2 regions of the Arthrobacter sp. Y3224198 genome follow, and region 2 is predicted to be linked to the other one. Evidence: predicted binding sites of a transcription regulator. Region 2 holds the regulator's gene; the other holds the start of a gene.
The links. Region 2 encodes LexA, which represses DNA repair genes until DNA is damaged. Its sites were predicted from a motif close to TCGAACANNTGTTCGA; they were not measured.
Positions count from the first base shown of each region.

Region 1: the regulator LexA is predicted to act here: its motif matches at 4,118-4,133, upstream of AC5RUF_RS03905 (LexA family protein).

Region 1 covers NZ_JBNHFG010000004.1:132,469-144,109, forward strand. Annotated here, with positions in the region: gene AC5RUF_RS03885 (CoA transferase) at 1-1,327, shown strand, start outside; gene arfB (alternative ribosome rescue aminoacyl-tRNA hydrolase ArfB) at 1,330-1,752, opposite strand; gene AC5RUF_RS03895 (hypothetical protein) at 1,797-2,237, opposite strand; gene AC5RUF_RS03900 (Y-family DNA polymerase) at 2,369-3,682, opposite strand; gene AC5RUF_RS03905 (LexA family protein) at 3,675-4,091, opposite strand; gene AC5RUF_RS03910 (hypothetical protein) at 4,265-4,543, shown strand; gene AC5RUF_RS03915 (hypothetical protein) at 4,705-4,851, shown strand; gene AC5RUF_RS03920 (TM2 domain-containing protein) at 4,873-5,472, opposite strand; gene AC5RUF_RS03925 (NAD-dependent epimerase/dehydratase family protein) at 5,655-6,650, opposite strand; gene AC5RUF_RS03930 (aldo/keto reductase) at 6,790-7,635, shown strand; gene AC5RUF_RS03935 (hypothetical protein) at 7,632-7,970, opposite strand; gene AC5RUF_RS03940 (SOS response-associated peptidase) at 8,069-8,773, shown strand; gene AC5RUF_RS03945 (aldo/keto reductase) at 8,785-9,759, opposite strand; gene AC5RUF_RS03950 (thioesterase family protein) at 9,858-10,643, shown strand; gene AC5RUF_RS03955 (lipoate--protein ligase family protein) at 10,647-11,387, shown strand; gene AC5RUF_RS03960 (pullulanase X25 domain-containing protein) at 11,478-11,641, shown strand, end outside.
Region 2 covers NZ_JBNHFG010000016.1:29,470-41,110, reverse strand. Annotated here, with positions in the region: gene hflX (GTPase HflX) at 1-844, shown strand, start outside; gene AC5RUF_RS10485 (ATP-dependent DNA helicase) at 837-2,876, shown strand; gene lexA (transcriptional repressor LexA) at 3,009-3,758, opposite strand; gene AC5RUF_RS10475 (LysM peptidoglycan-binding domain-containing protein) at 4,189-4,572, shown strand; gene AC5RUF_RS10470 (histidinol-phosphate transaminase) at 4,699-5,799, shown strand; gene hisB (imidazoleglycerol-phosphate dehydratase HisB) at 6,041-6,658, shown strand; gene hisH (imidazole glycerol phosphate synthase subunit HisH) at 6,655-7,293, shown strand; gene AC5RUF_RS10455 (hypothetical protein) at 7,299-7,457, shown strand; gene priA (bifunctional 1-(5-phosphoribosyl)-5-((5-phosphoribosylamino)methylideneamino)imidazole-4-carboxamide isomerase/phosphoribosylanthranilate isomerase PriA) at 7,481-8,230, shown strand; gene AC5RUF_RS10445 (SseB family protein) at 8,233-9,081, shown strand; gene AC5RUF_RS10440 (MFS transporter) at 9,116-10,429, shown strand; gene AC5RUF_RS10435 (DUF1844 domain-containing protein) at 10,568-10,996, opposite strand; gene infC (translation initiation factor IF-3) at 11,403-11,641, shown strand, end outside.

The DNA.
Region 1 (11,641 bases), on a different contig from region 2:
TCCGTTGCTGGCGGAAAACGTGGGGCCCGCTCCCTGGGCCGGCCCGCGCTGGTGGTGGGGCGGGCGGCTGGATGTTGAAGGGCTGGCACTGGGCTCAGCGCAGATGCTGGCCACAGCAGTCACCTCCTACGCAGAATCCGCCGGACGCCGGGCCAGGATTGGTCTGACCTCCGACGGCGTCGCGGCAGCTTTTGCCTCGTTCACGCACCTGCGGATCAACAACAAGCCGATACAGGGGTTCGCCCCGCTGTCCGGGTTCCGACCCACCGCCGACGGCTGGATCCGCCTGCACGCCAACTATCCGCACCACGAGGCCGCCCTGCTTGCGGCCCTGGGTGTGCAGGGCCCGGAGCAGGTGGACGATGCCCTGCGCAGCCGTACAGCCGCCGAGGTGGAGGAAGCGGTGACCGCCCGCGGGGGACTGGCGGCCGAGGTTCGGACCCCGGAGCAGTGGTCCGTGTCCGCGGCAGGCCAGGCGGTGACAGCTGAACCATGGCTGCGTTTGGATCTGCGCGATTCCGGTCCCGGATTAGCCCCGAAATCCGGGGACGGCGGGCTGTTGTCGGGCCTCCGGGTGCTGGACCTGACCCGGGTCATCGCCGGCCCTTCCGGCAGCCGCATCCTGGGCGCCCTGGGCGCGGACGTGCTGCGCGTGGATCCTCCGGCGCTCCCGGAGTTGGAGGACCAGTACGTGGACACCGGGTTCGCCAAGCGCAGCGCGGTGGCCGACCTGTCCGATCCGGACGTCCAGCCGCGGCTGCGCGCCCTGCTCGCGGAGGCCGACGTCGTCCTTACCGCCTACCGCGGCGGGTCGCTGGACCGGCTGGGCCTGGACCCGGTCTCGCTGCGGACGGACTATCCGCACCTGGCCGTGGTGTGCCTGGATGCCTGGGGCGACTCCGGCCCGTGGGCGGAGCGGCGGGGCTTCGACAGTATTGTCCAGGCTGCCACCGGCATTGCGCACTTGTATGGCAGCACGGGGGACGACGGCGCGTGGCGGCCCGGGGCGCTGCCGGTCCAGGCGCTGGACTACGCCACCGGGCTGGGAATGTCCGCCGCCGCCGTCGCCCTGGTTGCGGCACGATCGCGCGGCATTGTGGGAACAGCGCACCTGTCGCTGGCCCGGACCGCTTTGGAACTGCTGCGCCTGCCCGGCCCGCCGCCCGGGACCAAAGCGTCGGCGCTGCCCGAACCGGTCCTGCGCCGCGGAGCCAGTGCCTTCGGTGAGCTGACCTATGTTCCGCCGCCGCTGCTGGTCGGCGGCGTGCGGCTTGAGTATCCCTGGATACCGCCGCCCTACGGCAGCGCCGACCTGGCCTGGCAGTGACGCTAGTCCCGCGGCGGGCGCTGCCGCTGCTGTTTGGTCACTGACCGCTGTTTCTTGGTATCCAGGCGCCGGTAATTGGAGCCCCGGGTGGGTTTGGTCTGGCGGCGCTTGGGCGGTGCAGGTGCCAGACCGTCTGCCACGAGGGCGGCGAGTTTGGCCAGGGCGCTCTCCCGGTTGCGCAGCTGCGAGCGCTGTTCCGACGCCGTCACGGTCAGCACGCCGGCGACCAGCCGGTTCTTCAGGCGCCCGAGCAGCATCGCGCGCTGCTCTTCCGTCAGCACTGCCGACCCGGCAACATCCCACAACAGCTCAACGCGGCTGTCCGAGGTATTCACGTGCTGGCCACCGGGCCCGGAGGAACGGGAGAACCGCCAGTTAAACTCCGCTGCGGGAATCGTCAGCGCAGGCGACACGACCAGGTCCATATATCCAGCGTCCCACGAAACGGAGGACGCCGGATCCACCGGGGTCAGCGGAGGAAGACGGCTGCACCGGCCATACACGCCATGCCGGCGAGGATCAGGCCCCACAGCAGCTTCCGGGAGGGCTGCCGGCCCTTGCGGGTGAACAGGTAGACGGCAGCCGCTAAGCCGAACCCGACTCCGGTGAGTGCCGCGAGCACAAAGCCCGGGGGTGGAGGCGGGTTCTGCGTGCCGTCCAGCTCAAGGACGCCGGTGAGCGAGAGGACAAAGAACGCAGCGCCCATGACGGTGCCGGCGATGAAAGGAGCTATCAGTCGGGCCGGACGTATCTTGGGATCGCCCATGGACCGGTTGGCCCACTTTGTCCCGTAGAGCGCTTCCTGCCCGGAGAACATGGCCTGGGCGAGCGCCTCCCGTTTCCGGATACCGATCAGGCACAGTATTACGACAACCGGGCCGATGACGGCGCCTGGCCAGAAAACATCCATGCGAACCCCCGGGATGGCTGCTAGACAAGCGGTTGCGGGACAAACAATTGCAGGATTAGAGCGTAAACCGGCGGGGAGCGTGCGTCAGCGGCGGAGACTGCCTGTTCCTGCCTGCGGTTCCGGGTATCCGCTCAGAGTGCCCGGACCACGGGCAGTTCGCTCCACTCGGTGGTGTAACGGGGCGAGGAGTACTTGCGGGACATGGTCCACTCCGGCTTGGCGGTGGTGATGCCGGCCAGGCCCAGGCCGATGCTGGACGCCCCGTACTTGTCCGTGACCCGGCCCAGCAGGTCGCCGAGGTTGCGGCGCTCCTGGTCGGACACGAAGGCATCAAAAAGCGGCTGTTCACCGGCGGCTTCCAAGCCGGTGAGCATGACTCCGGCCTTCGTGTAGGAAATGCCCTCCACCATCTCAGTCTCCAAGGCGCCCACGGCGGCCCGGCTGAGCACCACGGGATCCGACGTCGGAGCGGGCAGCCGTACCGTGGCGGAGGGGAATGACGCCGCTTTGGAACTGAAGTGGGACGTGCCCGCATAGGCGGTAAGCACGCTCGCCTGCTGTCCTTCCCGCGCGAGCCTGGCTGCGGCCTGCTGGGCGTAGATGCTCATGACCTGGCGCATCTCGGCCAGCGTGGTCACCGGGGTGGAGAAGCTGCGGGAAAAGATCAGCTGTTTGCGGTCTGCGCGCTCGTCGTCGAGCGGGATGCAGGAGGTGCCGTTGAGTTCGAGCACGGTTCGCTGGAGGATCACCGAGAACTTCCGCCGGATCATCGCCGGGTCCGCTGCGCGCAGGTCCGCCACGGATTCGATGCCCAAGGCCGCCAGACGGGTCCCCAGCCGCGCCCCCACGCCCCACAGGCCGGTGACGGGCACCCGGGACATGATGGTGTCCACCACCGCCGGGTCCATGGTGTCCAGGTTGCACACGCCCTGCAGGTGCCGGTTCTGTTTGGCTATCCGGTTGGCGAACTTCGCCAGCGTCTTGGTGCTGCCAATGCCCACGCACACCGGCAGACCCGTGTGCCGGGCCACGGCGCTGCGAATGGTTGCCCCCTGGGCTTCAAGCTCTGCAGGGGTGCCGGCCAGGCCGAGGAAGGACTCATCAATGGAGTAGACCTCCTGCCACAGGGCGTAGCGGCCCAGCAGTTCCATCACCCGCGCGCTCAGGTCGCCGTACAGTTCGTAGTTGCTCGAGCGCTGGACCAGGCTCACCTGAGCTGCGGATTCGGCCAACTTGAACCAGGGCGTGCCGGTCTTGATGCCCAGCGCCTTGGCCTCATCCGAGCGGGCCACCACGCAGCCGTCGTTGTTGGACAGCACCACCACGGGCACCCCGGCCAGCTTCGGGTCAAAGGCGCGCTCGCAGGAGACATAAAAGCTGTTAACGTCCACCAGGGCAATCCGTGAGCCGTTGGAGGCATGCGCGGCGGCAGGTTCCTCAGACATGGTGCAGGCACCGGGTCACAACGCCCCACACCGACAGCTCCGACGGCTCGGCCACTTCGATCTCCGGATATCCGGGGCTTTCGGCGCGCAGCAGGATCCTGCCGCCGTCCAGCAGCAGCCGGCGCACCGCCAGCTCGCCGTTCACGACGGCCACCACGACGGCGCCGTCCCGGGGCGTGAGCGAGCGGTCCACAATCAGTTCGTCGCCGTTGCAGATGCCGGTGCCGGCCATCGAATCCCCTTCAACCCGCACCACGTAGGTGGAGGTGGGGTCCCGGATCAGGTGCCGGTTGAGGTCTATCCGGCCGTCGAAGTAATCCCGGGCCGGGCTGGGGAAACCTGCCGCCGTGGCAGCGTCGGCCTCCGGAGGGGCGGCCCTGCGGGAACGGTCTGCTGAAAACACGGCCATGCCGACGCCTTCCACCTTGGTTTCACTAGAACACATGTTCGAATGACCAGCTTAGCACCGCACTGTTAGGCTCCGCTGAAACGAAACTCCGGCTGCTGGTTGAGCTGCCCCACCCTGTCCGCACAGCACTGTTGCTGGGCTATTCGGTATTCCCCGCAGGTTTCCTGGCCAGTATGGTCACGGGGCAGCTGAGGATCGGGCTGGCCACGGCGGTGCTGTCCGGTGCCGCCTTCGCCGTGGCCGGGTGGTGCGTGTTCCGCAACGTCCGCGGTGCCGCGGACGTGTGGTTTGGCATCTACTGCGAAACCAGGGGGATCCCGCCCGAAAGGTCCACTATCGCGGATATGTCCACTATCGCGGATATGTCCACTGTCAGGTCTTTGGGGTTCTTTTACCTGGTTTTCGGGTGTTTCTCTATGGCGGGGGCGGCGTGGACGTTCATCGTCGGCTAGGGCCGGACAGCAGGGAACCTACCGCCGATGGCGGCACACCAGTGAATTACGGGGGCGACGGCGCTGCTGATGGGTTTGGAGGGCGGCGCCGATGCCGGAGGTGACGCAGCCGACGCACGGGGCGTCCGGAAGACGCCCGCGGCCGCTATACGATTTAAGCCATGATCATTGAGCTGCAGATCCCGAAGAAGCTGGGACGGGAACTGGAGGAACTTGCCGAGGAACAGGGAGTTCCGGTGGAGACGCTCGTGGTCAACGGTGCCCGCCTGCTGCTGGAACACCGCTACCGCCGCAATATGCAGGGCTGACGGTGTCCCAGCCGGCACGGGCTACTCCTTAAGCGGTACGCCCTTGGCATCCGTGCGGAAGGACGGTGTGTTGCAAAGGATCATGATGCCTTCAACGAAGCCCCAGATGCCGCCGAAGCCGAACGTCACCACGGTCACCGCGATCTGGGCAATGCCAAGACCGATGTTCCCGAGGTAGAAGCGGTGGATGCCCAGGCTGCCCAGGAAAATACCGAGCAGGCCGGCCACCAGCCTGGACTTCTGCTCTCCGTACCCCTGTCCGTACCCGAACTGACCGGGAGCCTGCGGGTACTGGCCTTGCGGGTACTGGCCCTGGGGGTAGGGCGCCTGCGGATACTGCGCCTGGGGGTACTGACCCTGCTGATAGGGGGCCTGCGGATACTGCGCCTGCGGGTACTGGCCCTGCTGATAGGGGGCCTGCCCTGACTGGTCCTGGCCGTAGCCCGGTTGCGGGTACTGCTGCCCGGCCGCCGGCTCGCCGTAGCCCGGTGCGGAAGGAGTCTGGCCCTGTGGCTGCTCCGGAGCGGGATCCGCCTGCGGGTAGCTGTACTGCTCGTCAGTCGGGGTTGCCCCCGACTCGGGACCTTGTCCCTCACCGGGGTACTGCTTATTCTCCGACATGCTGTCCTTTCACAAAGTTCCCCCGAGGACTGTTTCGAAGGATGAACGAATTGGCCGCCTGCCACCGGAACCGGTGCCGTGGCGGATGGTGGCACTCTAACAGCCGGCCACGCCTTGGGTTGGCAGCACACGCTCCGCTTGTCGCCCGCGTCGGGAGCCGCGCCGGTGTTGGCCGCGGCGGCTCAGTCAGCTCCGCGCGCCCAAGCCGCCAACCGGTCGCTCAGCTGCATCCAGTCTGCGTCCAGCTGCCGTGCCCCGGGATGGGCGTCATGCCAGCGGACGATCTCCCGGGCGCCCTCGGAGAACGGGATGGATGCCTGATAGCCCGGAACCAGTGCCTTGATCTTGCTGTTGTCGAAAACGGCCGAATGGCTTTTGTCTCCCAGCAGGCCCGGACCGCGCCCCGGATCATGGGCGGCAATGGTTTCCGACGCCACATGCACCAGTTCCGGATCCGGCACCCCGGCAGCGGCTGCGAGCGCACGGTAGACGGCATCCCAGGGCAGGAACTGGTCACCGGTGATGGTGTAGCTTTCGCCGATCGCCTCGGGGCGGCCCAACATCCCCACGAACGCCTTGGCAAAGTCCCGGCTGTGCGTCAGCGTCCACAGGGCGGTGCCGTCGCCGTGCACCAGCACCGGCAACCCTGCCCGCATCCGGTGGATATCCGTCCAATGCCCCATCAGCGGCACCATGGTGGCGTCATAAGTGTGGGAGGGGCGGACGATGGTGCCGGGGAACGCGTCGGAACGGTAGGCGCGGACCAGTACGTCCTCGCCGGCGATCTTGTCCCGGGAGTACTGCCAGAACGGGTTGCGCAGCGGCGTGGATTCAAGCACCGGCAGCCGGGCCGGCGGTTTCTGGTAGGCGGAGGCGGAACTGATGAACACGTACTGGCCGGTGCGTCCGCGGTACAAATCCACCGCCGCGGCCACATGGTCGGCGGTGAAGGACAGGAAGTCAGCCACGGCGTCGAACTCCCGGCTCCCCAGGACGGCCCGGACCGCGGCTAGGTCGCGGACATCGGCGGAGAGGGACTCGACGCCGTCCGGCAGCGGCCGCGACGTCGAGACTCCGCGGTTCAACACGCTCACCCGGTGGCCGAGCTCGACGGCGCGGGTGACGGCGGCGGAACTGATCACGCCCGTGCCGCCGATGAAGAGCAAATTCAGTGCCACGGGAGCATCACTATCCTGACCGGAATTTTCCTTGACTGCGGGGAAGAGCCGGGCTTAGGTGGAGGTGCCCGGCCCCGTAACTGCACCCAAGCCTAGGCCACGCAGGCCGCACGGAAGGCACATAAGGAGAGGCAACATCATGACCGAGAGCCCGCATAACCCTGCCCCCGAACTGACCCTGGGCAATGCCGTGCGCATCCCGCAACTGGGTTTCGGGGTCTTCCAGGTTCCGCCCGAGCGGACCCAGGAAGTGGTGGAAGACGCCCTGGCCGCGGGGTACCGCCACATTGACACGGCTGCGGCCTACGGCAACGAGGCCGGCGTCGGCGCGGCCATAGCCGCCTCGGGCGTACCGCGCGGGGAAATCTTCGTGACCACCAAGCTGCGCAACGGAGACCAGGGGCGGGCGCGGGCCGCGTTCCTGGACAGCCGGCGTGCCTTGAAGCTGGACGTGGTGGACCTCTACCTGATCCACTGGCCGGTGCCCTCGCAGGCGCTGTTTGTGCAGGCCTGGAAGGAACTGGAGAGCCTCTACCACGACGGCTACATGCGGGCGATCGGTGTGTCCAACTTCCTGCCCGAACACCTGGACGCCCTGGCGGAACAGAGCCAGCTGCTGCCGGCCGTCAACCAGATTGAACTGCATCCCGGCTTCCAGCAGGCTGCGCTCGCAGCCGACACCATGGCGCGCGGCATCGCGGTGGAAGCCTACAGTCCGCTGGGGCAGGGGAGCGCCCTGGCGGCGGCCGAAGTCGCGGCGCTCGCCGGCAAATACGGGGCGACGGCGGCGCAGGTGGTCCTCGCCTGGCATCTGGGGCAGGGGCGGATCGTGATTCCGAAGTCCGCCCACTCCGGCCGGATGCGGGAAAACCTGGCCGCCGCGGAACTTGAACTGGAGCAGGAGGAATTGGAGCTGTTGGACGGGTTGGAGGCGGGCAGCCGGATCGGCGCCGATCCGGCCACCGCCGCATTCACCCAGCTTTAGCCGTTCTCCGTGCCGCGCGGTCGCGTGCGGTCCGGCGCGGTCCGGCTTCCCAGGGCCTCCTTGCGGCTGTTGTTCTCCCGGCGGGTTACGGCGGAGGCCCAGACCCAGGTGGACCGGCGGACTCCGGCGTCCTCCCAAAGCACCTGCACGGCTTCGGCCGACCAGCTGCAGGCCTCGCCCCGAACCCGCTCGGCCGTGCCCGGGAAACGGATCCAGGCCCACACCGGGAGGCCGGGCACCGATGTGGTGACCGGGTTGTGCTCGAAATCCAGTTCTTCCGGGGTCAGGCCGATCGGCTCCGCCCGCCGGGCATACCTTGCGGCGAGCCGCTGCACGGCGTCTTGGTTTATGTTTTAAAAATAGAACATTTGTTCGAAGGCGGAGAACGGCGGCGCCCGGGAAACCGGCACCGGAATGGTGCACAATGGGTGCCATGTGCGGACGCTACGTAATGGCAAGGGCGACGTCGGACCTGGTGTCCGCGTTCGCCGTCGGGCAGACGGTGGGCGCCGAGGTGCGGCCGTCCTGGAATGTTGCGCCCACCGATGACGTGCGGATTGTCACCGAGCGCTTCTCTGCGGAGGAACCGGTACGCCGGTTGGCGACAGCCAAGTGGGGCCTGGTGCCGGTCTGGGCCAAGGACCCGAAGATCGGCTCACGGATGATCAACGCCCGCCGGGAAACCATCCTGGAGAGGCCGGCCTTCCGCAAGGCCGCGGTGAAGCGCCGTGCCCTGGTGCCGGCTGACGGGTACTACGAGTGGGAGAAGTCCGCGGACGGGAAGATCCCCACCTACCTCTACTCCGACCGGCAGGACCCGCTGGCTTTTGCCGGACTGTACGAGTTCTGGCCGGATCCGGCACTGCCCGAGGACCACGAACACAAGTGGCTGCTCAGCGTCACCATCATCACCACCCAGGCAGCCGATGCCCTGGGCCACATCCATGACCGGACGCCGCTGATCATTCCGCCGGACCTGTACGCGGACTGGCTGGACCCGAAGCTGACCGACGGCGCCGACGTCGCGCAGCTGCTGGACGCCGTGCCGGAGCCTTCGCTGACGCCGCGGGTGGTCTCCAATGAGGTTAACTCTGTGCGCAACAACGGCCCGGAGCTGATCGAACCGGCGAGCGCCTGACGGCGGCGCAGCTACCAGGCGTAGTCCTCCGGAGCGGTCCGGTGGCCGGGGAAGATCGCGTCCAGCCGCTCCAGCGCCTGCTCATCCAGGCTGACGTCCAGGGCGGTCAGCGCGTCGTCCAGTTGGCGCATGGTGCGCGGTCCCACCAGCGGAGCGGCGACGGCGGGCTGGTGCAGCAGCCAGGCCAGCGCCAGGATGCCCGGTTCGATCTCCAGCTCAGCAGCGAATTCCTCGTACTGGCGGATCTGCTCCCGGTGTTTGTCGAGCAGGTCCCGCACCCTGCCGTCCGCGCGCCGCCCGCCGCCGTCGGCCTCCTTCTGCAGGATCCCGCCCAGCAGCCCGCCCTGCAGCGGGGACCACGGCAGGAGCCCCAGCCCGTATTCCTGCGCGGCGGGGATCACTTCCAGTTCCACGGACCGGTTGATCAGGTTGTAGATGGACTGTTCGCTGACCAGCCCGGTGAAGTTCCGCCGCTGTGCATTCTCCTGGGCACGGGCAATGTGCCATCCCGCGAAGTTGCTGCTGCCGTTGTAGATGACCTTCCCCTGTTGGACGGCCACCTCCATGGCCTGCCAGATCTCGTCCCACGGGGTGTTCCGGTCTACGTGGTGGAACTGGTAAAGGTCGATGTAGTCCGTCTGCAGCCGCTGCAGGCTGGCGTCCAGGGCGCGGCGGATGTTCAGGGCGGAAAGGAAGGTGTCATTGGGCTTATCGCTCATGGACCCGTACAGCTTGGTGGCAATGACGGTGTCTTCCCGCCGTCCGCCGCCCTTGGCGAACCAGCGCCCGATGATCTGCTCGGTCCATCCCTTGTTCTCTCCCCAGCCGTACACATTGGCCGTGTCGAAGAAGTTGATGCCGCGCTCGCGGGCGCTGTCCATGATGGCGTGCGCGTCCGCCTCCTCCGTTTTGGGGCCGAAGTTCATGGTGCCCAGGCAGAGGCGGGAAACGGACAGGCCGGAGCGGCCGAGGTGGGTGTATTCCATCCGGATATTGTGTCCCCGGACACGCCGCAGAGCCAGACCGGCAGCCCCCCCTGATGTAGCCTGAAGGCCAATCAAGGACCGGCAGGAGAACAAAGCACGTGGCTGAATCGTATTACCGCCCACTTGGCAACGGTGCCTATGAGGCAACCATCCATACGCAGGGAGCCTGGAATCCGCACGAGCAGCACATGGCGCCCATCTCGGGCCTGCTGGCGCACTGCCTGGAGGAATTCCAGCCGCGCCCCGAGCTGCGGATGGCGCGGATCAGCTACGACATCCTGGGCCTGATCCCGCGGACCACCTTTGAAGTGAAGACCACCATGCTGCGTCCGGGCCGGACCATTGAACTGCTGCAGGCGGAGATGGTGGCTGACGGGCGTACCGCCGTCCGGGCCACCGCCTGGCGCCTGGCCCGGGGGTCAACACCGGAAGTGGCCGCCGTCGAAGACGACGCCATGCCCGGTCCCTCCGAGGCCGGCAGCAGCGAGAGCCTCACCTCCTGGCCCGGTGCGTTTATCGAGTCGCTGGAAATGCGGGCCCTGCCGGGCATCCGTCCAGGCCGGGGGCGGGGCTGGCTGCGCACCCCGCACGAAATGGTGGAAGGAACACCTACCTCCGACCTGGTCCGCATGATCGGCATGGCCGACACCGCCAACGGAATCTCCACCCGGGTACCCCCGGGCGGGGACAGCTACATGTTCCCGAATGTGGACCTGCAGCTGCATCTGCACCGCGAACCCCGGGGCGAGTGGCTGGGCCTGGACACACAGGTCACCTTCGGCGCCGACGGCATCGGACTGACCTCCGCCATCCTGCATGACCTGCAGGGACCGTTCGGCCGCAGCGAGCAGATCCTCACCGTCCGGCCCCTGGGCGGAGCATAGGCCATGTCCGCCGGCCTGACGGTGGTTCGCCAGCAGCGCTCGCTCGGCGCCGCGGAGGACCTGGACTTTGCGCTCGCGATGCTCGACGCCGTGCGGCGCGGTGAGCTCGGCCCCACGCTGCGGATTTACCGGCCCGCTCCCACCGTGGCCCTGGGCCAGCGGGACGCCAAGCTGCCGGGTTTTGCCGCTGCGGAAGCAGCCTGCCGGCGTCACGGGTTTGAGCCGCTTGTCCGCCGGGCCGGCGGCCGGGCCGCCGCCTACCACCGGGACTGCCTGGTGCTGGACCATGTGGAGCCCGAGGCCGATGCCCTGGCCGGGTCCCTGCGGCGGTTCGCGCAGTTCGGCGAGCTGCTCGCCGGCGCACTGGCCAAGACGGGACTGGTGACCGGCGTCGGCGAAATCCCGGGGGAGTACTGCCCGGGAGAGTTCACCGTCTACGGCGAGGGCGCGGCGGGGGAACGGATCAAGCTCGCCGGCACCGCGCAGCGCGTTGTATCCGGGGCCTGGCTGTTTTCCACCGTCCTGGTGGTGGCCAACGGAACGCCGCTGCGCAGGGTGCTCACCGACTGTTATGCCGAGCTGGGACTCGGATGGGATCCGCGCACCGCAGGAGCAGCCCGGGACCTGGTGCCGGGCCTGGACACCGGCAGTGTCGAGGACGCCGTGCTGGCCGCATACGCCGGATACGCCGCCTTGGAAGAGGGCGATTTCACACCCCTCGCGGGACTGGTTGCGCGACACTAGGGCCGTGGTGCTTCCTGCCTCCGGTGCCCCCGGCTAAGGTGGAAAACTGTCAGCAGGCTTATCAGCACACACGTCACAAAAGGAATTCCATTGGGTTCAGACACCGTTGAAAACACTGCACTGCGGCTGCGGGCGGTCCTTGAAATCCTCGCCGCAGAGGAACCGTCGGCAACCGGAAAGATCAGCCGGGGAAAGGTCCTCGGCGCCGCCCTGGACCGGGTTCCGCTGACCGGAAGCGAAGCCGAAACCCTGGC
Region 2 (11,641 bases):
CGGCGGCCAGGTGGGCAGCGCCAGCGCCGGCATGGGATCGCGCGGTCCCGGTGAAACCAAAATCGAGCTGGACCGCCGAAAGATCCGTACGCGGATGGCCAAACTGCGCCGCGAAATTGCGGGGATGAAGCCTGCCCGCGAAACCAAGCGTGCCAACCGCCAGCGCAACGCCGTGCCGTCGGTTGCCATTGCCGGGTACACCAACGCGGGCAAGTCGTCCCTGCTCAACCGTCTGACCGACGCCGGCGTGCTGGTGGAAAACGCCCTGTTTGCCACCCTGGACCCCACCATCCGCAAGGCGCAGACGGAGGACGGCATCGGCTACACGCTGGCGGACACCGTCGGTTTTGTCCGGTCCCTGCCCACGCAGCTGGTGGAGGCCTTCCGCTCCACGTTGGAGGAAGTGGCCGATGCAGACCTGATCCTCCACGTCGTTGATGCCTCGCACCCTGACCCTGAAGGCCAGATTGCCGCGGTCCGCACGGTCCTGGCCGAAGTGGATGCCCGCAAGGTCCCCGAAATCATCGTGCTCAACAAGGCCGACGCCGCCGACCCGTTTGTCCTGGAGCGGCTGCGCCAGCGTGAAAGCCGTCACGTGGTGGTTTCGGCGCGTACCGGGGAAGGCATCCCCGAGCTGTTGCAGGCCATCTCCGAAGGCATTCCCCGTCCCGGAGTGGACCTGGAGCTGCTGGTGCCGTACGAGCGCGGCGACGTCGTGTCCCGGCTGCATCAGCAGGATGCGGAAATCATTGCGCTGGACCATGTGGAGACCGGAACTCGGTTGCACGTCAAGGTCCGCGAAGGCCTGGCCGCGGAGCTGGAGCCGTTCGTGACCCATGGGTAGGAAGTCCGCTGAGGGGCCGGAGCAGGTCCTCGAGCTTCTTGATGCTGCCGTCTCTGGCATGGGCGGGCAGAACCGTCCGGGGCAGCACGAGATGGCCCGGCAGGTGGCGGAGGCGATCGAGTCCGGTGACCACCTGCTGGTCCAGGCCGGCACCGGCACGGGAAAGTCCCTGGCGTATCTGATTCCGCTGATCAGCCACGCCCTGGAAAGCGAGAAGCCCGCGCTGGTGTCCACCGCCACCCTGGCCCTGCAGTCCCAGATCGTGGGCCGGGACCTCCCGCGCCTGCTGAAGACCCTGGAGCCCCAGCTTCCCCGCGAGGTGGATGTTGCCCTGCTCAAGGGCCGCAGCAACTATGTGTGCGTCCACAAGACCGGCGGCGGGTTCCCCGAGGAAGACGAGGCCGGAACACTCTTTATGCTCGGCGACGAGCAAGCCGTGCCGCACCCGGCCCCGTCCGGCGGACCCACCTCGGCACTGGGTCGCGACGTCGTCCGGCTGCAGGAGTGGGCCCAGGAAACCGAAACCGGAGACCGGGACGAACTGCTGCCCGGCGTCAGCGACCGGGCCTGGCGCCAGGTCTCCGTGACCTCTATGGAGTGCCTCGGCGCCCAGAAATGCCCCGTGGCCGAAGCCTGCTTCAGTGAACGGGCCAGGGCCAAGGCCGCCGAAGCCGACCTGGTGATCACCAACCATGCGATGCTTGCCATCGCCGCCTTTGAAGGCCTGGCCGTGCTGCCGGACTATGACGTGGTGGTCATTGACGAGGCCCACGAATTGCAGGACCGGGTCACGGGTGCCGTGACCGGCCAGTTGTCCGGGACCATCATCTCGGCGGCGGTTTCCGCTGCCCGCAAGCACACCTCCGCCACCATGGAACCGCTGGCCGCTGCCGGCCGTGCGTTTGACCAGGTGTTTGCCCCCGTTCCGTCCGGGCTGCTGTCCGGGCTTTCGGAGGACCAGGAAATGGTCCTGGGCCACGTGCGCGAATCCGCCCGCACCGCGCTTTCCGATTCCAAGCCCGAGGGCGACAACGTGGACGGCGGACGGCAGATGGCCCGCTCCCGGCTGATGGCCGTGCAGGAGCTGTGCGAACGCATCCTGGACGCCGTGAACTCCGGGGAAGTCCTCTGGACGTCCCGTCCCAGCACCTTCTCGCCCGGGGCCGGCTACACCGCCCCCGAAGAGGACTCCCCGCCCACCATCAACGTGGCGCCCCTGTCCGTTGCCGGGCGGCTGCGGGAAGGGCTCTTTGACGGGCACACCGTGGTCCTGACCTCGGCCACGCTGGCGATCGGCGCGGAATTCGGGCCCGTGGCAGGCGCCCTCGGACTGTTGGGAACGGGTGCGCCCAAGTGGACCGGCACCGACGTCGGCAGTCCCTTTGACTACCCCCGGCAGGGCGTCCTCTATGTTGCCAAGGATCTGCCCAAGCCCGGCCGGGGCACCTCCCCGGAACAGCTGGACGAAATTGAAGCGCTGATCAAGGCGTCCGGCGGCGGCGCACTGGGACTGTTCTCCTCCCGGCGCGCTGCCGAGGAAGCCGCCGATGCCCTTCGGGGACGGGTCGATTTTCCGATCCTGTGCCAGGGTGAGTCCACCATGTCGGCGCTGGTTAAGCAGTTCGCCGACGACGACGCCACCTGCCTGTTCGGCACCATGTCGCTGTGGCAGGGCGTGGACGTGCCCGGAGCCTCCTGCCGGCTGGTCATCATGGACCGTATTCCGTTCCCGCGGCCGGATGATCCGCTGATGACGGCCCGCACCCGGGCGGTAGCCAAGGCAGGCGGCAACGGCTTCATGAGCGTGTCCGCCACCCATGCCGCGGTGCGGCTCGCCCAGGGCGCAGGCCGGCTGATCCGCGCCTCCGGCGACAAGGGGGTGGTGGCGGTCCTGGACTCCCGCCTCGCCACCGCACGGTACGGCAGCTTCCTGCGGGCCGCGCTGCCGCCGTTCTGGTCCACCACCGACCGTTCCGTGGTGCTGCAGGCACTCCAGCGGCTCTCGGCCCAACATGCCGGATCCCGGGGCTGACATCCGGGCCGGGCAACCGCTGCATGTAACCAGCCATAAAAACAGCGCCGCCGGCTTCGAAGCCGGCGGCGCTGTTGTTGATTAAGCACTGTTGTTGGTTAATGGGCTCTGGCCACGGGGGACCAGCCCGGGTCAGAGGGAACGCATCACCGAAACCACTTTGCCCATGATGGTGGCCTCATCGCCCAGGATGGGCTCGTAGCGGGTGTTCTGCGGCAGCAGCCATGTGTGCCCGTTGCGTTGGCGGAAGGTCTTCACCGTGGCCTCGTCTTCGAGCAGGGCGGCAACAATGTCGCCGTTCTCCGCGGTGGGCTGGCGGCGTACCACTACCCAGTCACCGTCGCAGATGGCTGCGTCCACCATGGAATCGCCGGCCACCCGAAGCATGAACAGGTCGCCGTGGCCCACCAGCTGGCGGGGCAGCGGAACCACTTCCTCCACCTGCTGGTCGGCAAGGATGGGACCGCCGGCCGCAATGCGGCCCACCAGGGGAACCATCGCCGTGTCAATGGCCGTGGTGAGGTCGCTGACGTGCGAGGCGCCGCTCTTTGACCCGGACTCGGCCGGGGTGGTTCCCGCCGTGCTGTCCGGACGTGCCTCGTCCGCAGGGCCGTTGCCCCGGCGGGCAGGGGCGTCCCGAAGCATCAGCGGCACGAGGATTTCCATGGCGCGCGGCCGCTTGGGATCGCGGCGGATATAGCCCAGCTTCTCCAGCTGGGTCAGCTGATGCGTGACGCTCGAGAGGCTGGCCAGGCCAACAACGTCGCCGATTTCCCGCATGGACGGCGGGTAGCCGTTGGCGTTGACGGAACGCTGGATGGTTTCGAGGATTTTGGTCTGGCGGGCAGTCAGACCCTTGCTGCGGCCGGCCGGAGCGGGCACGGCAGGGGAGGGGGTGCTGCCATTGGAAACAGTCCTGCGGGCCACGTCGGCTTCCCTTCACGGTCGGCCCGCCGGTGCGGGCCAAATGGTTCGGCGGTCTAACTGGACCCGGACGGTGCTGTAACCGGTGCCGGACCGTTTTGTCAGAGGCGGATGGTTAGTTGGTTCCAGCCGCTTTCCGACAGGTTCAACGCTAGGGGAGCGCAGCACGTTTATCAAACATATATTCGAGCGAGTCTCGACAATGTTCGTAGATAAGTGCTAGAAATGTTCGAGTACCACTTAGAACATACGTTCGAGTCCGGCCCTGCGACACCTCGCCGGGCCCACCAGATGTTCGAATGCAGTTTCGAGGCACAGTGTTCTTCCCGGGTTAGTCGGGAAGGACCGGACAAAGCCACGCTGCGGTTCGGACCGGAAAGGTATTGAGATGTCAGTACACGTAATTCCCTTTGCACCGACCCGCAGCACCCGCACTTCCGGCAGCACTCCCCGTACCGGCCAGGCGCCGCTGCGCCTGACCCGCCGTGGACGGCTTGTCCTGGTGGGGGCGCCCCTGATGTTTTCGACCGCTGCGCTTCTGGCATTTGTCGGTTTCTTCACCGCGCCGGCCATGGCATCGGCGGATTCCGCCGAACAGACCCGTACCCTCCAGGTGTCCGTGTCCAGCGGAGACTCGCTGTGGTCCCTCGCCACGGAATACGCCCCGGAGCGCGATCCCCGCGATGTCGTGGCCGACATCGTTGAACTGAACAACCTGGACAACGCCACGGTGCCCGCCGGCCGCCAGCTCTACATTCCGGTCGCCTCCTGACCGCCGGACGGTCCGCCGCCCAGGACCCGTCGTCACGAATGCACCGGCATCTGGCGGCCACAGCTCCGGCTTCATGCCGCGTCGTTCAATTCACTGCCGGACCGGGCCGCACCCTAAGCTGGACAAGTGAGTGAACAGCTGGAAAACCTGAACCGACTTCCCCTGCGCGAAGATCTCCGCGGCCTGAGCCCGTACGGAGCACCGCAGCTGGATGTGCCGATCCTGCTGAACGTCAACGAAAACACCCATGGACTTCCCGGGCATGTACGGGAGGCGATTGTCGAGGAAATCCAGGCGGCCGTTTCCGGCCTTAACCGGTACCCGGACCGCGAATTCACGAAATTGCGGGAGAACCTGGCGACGTACCTGGGTCACGGGCTTACCGCGGAGAATATCTGGGCCGGCAACGGCTCCAACGAGGTGCTGCAGCAGATCCTGCAGGCCTTCGGCGGTCCCGGCCGCACCGCCATGAGCTTCCCGCCCACGTATTCGATGTACCCGCTGCTGGCCAGCGGAACCGGAACAGCCTACGTCACCGGCACTCGGGAAACGGACTTTTCCCTGAACCCGGCCTCAGTGGCCGAACAGATCCGGGCGCAGGCTCCGACCGTGATCATTCTCTGCACGCCGAACAACCCCACGGGTACCGCGCTGGGGTTGGACGTGATCGAGGCGGCGTACGAGGCCGGCGAAGCATCCAACGCGATTGTCGTGGTGGACGAGGCCTACGCAGAGTTCTCCCATACCGAGACTCCCAGCGCACTGCAGCTGCTTCCCGGCCGCGAGCGGCTGATCGTCTCGCGCACCATGTCCAAGGCCTTCGCCCTGGCCGGCGCGCGGATCGGTTACCTGGCTGCCGCGCCGCAGATTGCCGATGCCCTGCGGCTGGTCCGTCTGCCGTACCACCTGTCCGCCATCACCCAGGCCACCGCCAACGCGGCCCTCACCCATGCCGAAGCGCTGCTGGCCAATGTGGAGGACATCAAAGGCCAGCGGGACCGGATTGTGCGTGAACTTCGGGAACTGGGACTTACGCCGGCGCCGTCGGACGCCAACTTTGTCCTGTTCGGCGGCATGGCGGACCCCCGTGCCATCTGGGAAGGCCTGCTCGAGGCCGGCGTCCTGGTCCGGGACATCGGCATCGAGGGGCATCTGCGGGTAACCGCAGGCACAGAGGCGGAAACCACGGCTTTCCTGACCCGGCTGCGGGAACTGCTCGCCGCCTGAGTGCCGCCCGCTTCCCGGGTGCGGCCGGCGTGCCCGCACCCGCTCCGCCCGTAACGCCGCGTGCCGGAACACCCGTACCCGTGGCGCCCGCCCCGGAAAGCCCGCTCCCGGACGCCTGCCGGATACCGCACTGCCGTCCGGTGCCGGGCCCACGTTCAGGGACAGACAGGCTTCGGGACTAAACTATGACCTGCCGCAGCTTTGCCCATTGCTCCGGCCCCGACCTTCGTGAAGGAACCCCATGACTGTGGAGACCGCTACCGGACGCACCGCCCGCCTTGAGCGGACCACCAGCGAATCGTCCGTCCTCGTCGAGCTGGACCTGGACGGCACCGGCCGCGCCGATATCAGCACGTCCGTGCCGTTCTATGACCACATGCTGACCGCCCTGGCCAAGCATTCCCTGATCGACCTCACCGTCCGTGCCACCGGCGACACCCACATCGATGTCCACCACACCGTCGAGGACGTAGCCATCAGCATCGGCGAGGCCCTCAAGACGGCACTGGGCACCAAGGCAGGAATCCGCCGCTTCGGCGAAGCCACGGTTCCCCTCGACGAGGCGCTGGCCAACGCCGTGGTGGACATTTCCGGACGGCCGTACCTGGTCCACTCCGGCGAGCCCGCAGGGCAGGAATACCACCTGATCGGCGGGCACTTCACCGGCTCGCTCACCCGGCACGTTTTTGAAGCCATCACCCTGCACGCGCAGATCTGCCTGCACATGCGCGTCCTGGGCGGACGGGATCCGCACCACATTGTGGAGGCGCAGTTCAAGGCCTTCGCCCGCGCCCTGCGGGCCGCCGTCGAATCCGATCCGCGCGTCGAGGGCATCCCCTCCACGAAGGGAGCACTGTGAGTCCCCGCAACGTCACCGTCCTGGACTACGGCTCGGGCAACATCCGCTCCGCCGTGCGCGCCCTGGAGCACGCCGGGGCCAACGTGACCCTCAGCGCCAAGCCCGACGACGTGCTGAACGCCGACGGGCTGGTGGTTCCCGGCGTCGGCGCCTTCGCTGCCGTAATGCAGGGCCTGAAAGAGGTTGACGCCATCCGGATGATCGGCCGCCGCGTGGCCGGCGGACGCCCGGTGCTGGGCATCTGCGTGGGCCTGCAGGTCCTCTTCGACGAAGGCGTGGAACACGGCGTCCGGACCAAGGGGATGGGCGAATGGCCCGGCGTCGTCGAGCGGCTGGCCGCCGACGTGGTCCCGCACATGGGCTGGAACACCGTGAAGCCGCCGGAAGGCTCGGCACTGTTCGAGGGCCTGGAAGACGAACGGTTCTACTTCGTGCACAGCTACGGCGTGCAGAAATGGGACTTCGACGTCACCCAGCCGGCCATGCGCCCGCCCCAGGTCACGTGGGCCGACCATGGCGGTCCGTTTATTGCCGCCGTGGAGAACGGCGCACTGTCGGCCACCCAGTTCCACCCGGAAAAATCCGGCGACGCGGGAGCCGCGCTGCTGGCCAACTGGCTGAAGACGCTGGGCTAGCGGCCATGTGGAGCGTAGTCCTTATGGGCCTGGCCGGACTGCTGATTGGCGGAGCGGTGTCCTTCCGCAGCCAGGGCATGTCCAAAATCATCGTTATCAGTTTCTGGGTACTGGCGGGAATGTCCCTGCTGGGCGCCTACCTGCTGACCCTCGACCTATCCTGACCCCACCACCGAAAGCACAAGAGATGCCCTTCAGCGAAACTCCCGTCCTTGAACTCCTGCCCGCCGTGGATGTGGCCGACGGCCAGGCCGTGCGGCTCGTCCAGGGCGAGGCCGGCAGCGAAACCAGCTACGGCGACCCGCTGGACGCTGCCCTGGCGTGGCAGAACGACGGCGCCGAGTGGGTGCATCTGGTGGACCTGGACGCTGCGTTCGGCCGGGGCTCGAACCTGGACCTGCTCAGCCGCGTGGTCAAGTCCCTGGACTGCAAGGTGGAGCTCTCCGGCGGCATCCGCGACGACGAATCCCTGGACAAGGCCCTGGAACTCGGCGCCGCCCGGGTGAACCTGGGCACCGCGGCACTGGAAAACCCGGAGTGGACCGCCAGCGCCATCGCCCGGTACGGCCAGGCCATCGCCGTCGGGCTGGATGTCCGCGGCACCACGCTGGCCGCCCGCGGCTGGACCAAGGAAGGCGGGGACCTCTGGGAGGTGCTCGCCCGCCTCGAAGAGGCCGGCTGCCCCCGCTACGTCGTCACCGACGTCACCAAGGACGGCACGCTGCGCGGACCGAACGTGGAACTGCTGCGCGAGGTCCTCAAGCGCACGGACCGTCCGGTGGTCGCCTCCGGCGGTATTTCCAGCCTCGACGACCTGGCCGCCCTGCGCGAGCTGGTGCCGCTGGGCTTGGAAGGCACCATTGTCGGCAAGGCGCTCTACGCAGGCGCGTTCACACTTCCGCAGGCGTTCGACGTCGCCGGGCACCCGGAACGCTGAGAATGGCATCACGCGAGCTCCCCGGCCATATCGCCGCTGCCCTGGCAGGGGCAGGCGGACCCGCCGACTCCGCCGGCCGGCCCTGGTCCGGACGTGACCTGGGCGGCGACGGCAACCCGCTGCACAACTTCGACAACGACGACGGCCGTGCCGACGCCGGGTACGTCGCCGCGGTGGCGAAGCTGGTAGGCGGAACGGGCAGCGAGGCGGAGGTGGTCGCGTCGCTGGCTACGGCGCGCGTGTTTGTACCGATTGTGGCTGTGCTCGGAGAGGAAGCCGAAGGCGACCACGGGCTGGCGGCGGACAAGCAGGCGGACATGGCGCTGGTGTCGCTGACCGCCCCGGACGGCCGGAAAGCGCTGCCGGTGTTCACCTCGGTGGCGGCGCTGGAGCACTGGCATCCCGAAGCGCGGCCGGTGGCGGTCTACACACCGCGGGCAGCGCTGTCTGCCGTCTCGGAGGACGCCCAGCTGCTGGTCATTGATCCGGGGGCCGATTTCACCTTTGTGGTCCGGCGTCCGGCCATGTGGGCGCTGGCCCAGCAGCGGGAATGGGTGCCCTCCTACGCGGACCCCGATCTGGTGGCTTTTGCCCGCGCCGCAGCGGAACCGGATCCGCGGATTCTGGGCATCACGCTGCAGCAGGGCCAGGGCACCGCGTCACGTACCGCCGCGGGAGCGCCCGTTGGCGGGGGAGGGGCAGGCCCTGAGCTTAGAATGGTCGTTCAGCTCGCGCCCGGACTCGGTCCGCAGGACGTCCAGGCACTGGTGTCCGCCCTGCAGCAGCGCCTGACTGCCAATCAAGAGTTTGTTGAGCGCGTGGATTCACTGGACCTGCTGACCGCACGCTGACCTGTCAGGCGCAAGCCGCCGAAAGAGAACTGCCGTGAATTTTGGCCTGTACCGCGAGATGCTGCGCAATGCCCCCATCCGCAGGCTCCTGCTGGTGGGCATGGTTGCCCGTTTCCCCCATTCGGCCGCCGGGGTGCTGCTGACCCTGCACGTGGTGAACACGATGGACAAGGGGTATGCGGCCGCCGGTGCGGTGGCCGCCGTCGTGACCATCGGCATCGCCGTCGGCGCCCCGTGGCGCGGACGCCGGGTGGACACCGTGGGGCTGCGCCGGGCACTGATTCCCTCCGTCATCGCCGAAGCCGTGATCTGGAGCCTCGCCCCGCATGCCAGCTTCCAGTGGCTGCTGGTGCTGGCGCTGGTCGGCGGCGTCTTCACGCTGCCGGTCTTCAGCGTGGTGCGGCAGTCCCTGGGCGTGCTTGCCACCGGCGAGCAGCGGCGGACCGCCTTCGCGCTGGACTCCATTGCCACCGAACTGATCTTTATGATGGGCCCGGCGCTGGGGGCCGTCATTGCCACCCAGATCTCCTCGGTGGTCGGCCTGACGGCCGTGGGCCTTTCGGCTGCCGTGGCCGGACTGCTGCTGATCTGGTTCAACCCGCCCACCCGCACGGCAGAACCGCAGGACGCCGTCACCGCAGTGGATGAGCAGGACGCCGCGGCTGCCGCAGCCATCAGCGTGGCCCCGGCCAACGTGCAGGACGCCCCGATGGAACTCACCGGTGCAGGCCTGCCTGGCGGCCCACAGAACGTCTTCACCCGGCTCGGCAGGGGACTGGCCGGGAACTTCGGCTGGCTTACGGCCAGCGTGGCCGTGGTGTTCGCCGTGGCCGTCGGCGCCGGGCTGCTGCTCTCCAGCACCGACGTCGGCATTGTGGCCCTGGTCGAAGCCGGCGGAAATCCGTCCGAGGTGGGCATCGTGTTTGTGGCCTGGTGTGCGGCCTCCGCTGTGGGCGGTGTGGTGTACGGAGCCATGAACCGGCGGATTTCGCCCATGCTCCTGCTGCTGGCCATGGCGGTCCTGACCATGCCCATGGCATTTGCCACCGGCACGCTCAGCCTTGCTCTGCTCTCCATCCCGGCCGGGCTGCTCTGTGCCCCGGTGCTGTCTTCCGCCTCGGAACGGGTGGCGGACCTGGTATCCGAGGAACGCCGCGGCGAAGCAATGGGGTGGTACGGCTCGGCCATGACCGCCGGGACCGCGCTCGGTGCGCCGGTGGCCGGGCTGGCCATCGACGTGATCGGCCCGTGGTCCGGCTTCGTGATGGCAGGCGGCGCCGCGGCGGCGCTGGTCCTGGTGACGCTCTCGGTACGCCGGCTGGTGCGCCGCCGCCCTGTCGGGGCCTGAAACCCGGGGCATCCGGACGGGTGTCCCGGCGGGCCGCGGGCGGAAGGGCCCGGTTCCGGGCAGAAAAATGCCCGGAGAGCCGGCCACCGTCAACGGCGGCGGACTCTCCGGGCGGATACAGCGGTTGGAGAACGGAACCTAGCTGACGGGGCCGGTGAACTTCTCGCCCGGGCCCTTGCCCGGCGCGTCCTGGATCACGGATGCCTCGCGGAAAGCCAGCTGCAGGGAACGCAGCCCGTCGCGCAACGGTCCGGCGTGCTGGCTGCCGATCTCGGGTGCCGCGGCCGTGACAAAGCCGGCCAGCGCGGTGATCAGCTTGCGTGCTTCGTCCAGGTCCTTCAGCTCTTCGGCGTCATCGCCCTCGGCCAGGCCGCACTTGACGGCGGCGGCGCTCATCAGGTGGACGGCCGCCGTCGTGATGACCTCGATGGCCGGAACTTCGGCGATGTCGCGCATCTGCTCAGCGACTTCCTGCTGTGCTGCGGCGGCGGAATCGGACTCTTCGGGTGTTCCCGGGAAGGAGTGGCGGGTTGCTTCGCCCGCCGGATTGCTCTGTGGGGTACTCATACTGGTAAGCTTGTCACAGACCGACTGGTTGTCGTTACTTTCAGTGCCCTTGACGGGCAGGATGAAAATCACACTTTCCTCCTGAAAGCGGCGTAACCGGTATGCAAGCGGAGACCCCTCCCACCCGCGTCAGCCTGACTGCCTTCTGGGCAGCAGAGTTGCCGGGTTCAGGTCGGCCCCGGTGGGGCTGCAGTTAGGACCGGACGGATCAAACCGTCGGGTAAGGAACTGCGGCATTCCCGGGAGCCAGCTGCCTTCCCAGGCGGTTGCAGCCGACCCAGTTAGGGCCTTCGATTGCGCTTGCAATTGGAGGCCTTCTTCATTTGCAGGCGGTAGCCGTTTTGGATAACACAGGAGCTGCAACATTAGCGAGCCAAGAATCAATGATCGGATCCGCGTCCCCGAGGTGCGGCTGGTAGGTCCGGCGGGTGAACAGGTAGGCGTGGTCCGTATTGAGGATGCCCTGCGCCTGGCTGCCGAGTCAGACCTGGATCTTGTTGAGGTAGCACCGCAGGCCAAGCCCCCGGTGTGCAAACTAATGGACTTCGGCAAGTACAAGTACGAAGCCGCCGTCAAGGCACGTGAAGCCCGGAAGAACCAGACGAACACCGTTCTGAAGGAAATCCGCTTCCGCCTGAAGATCGA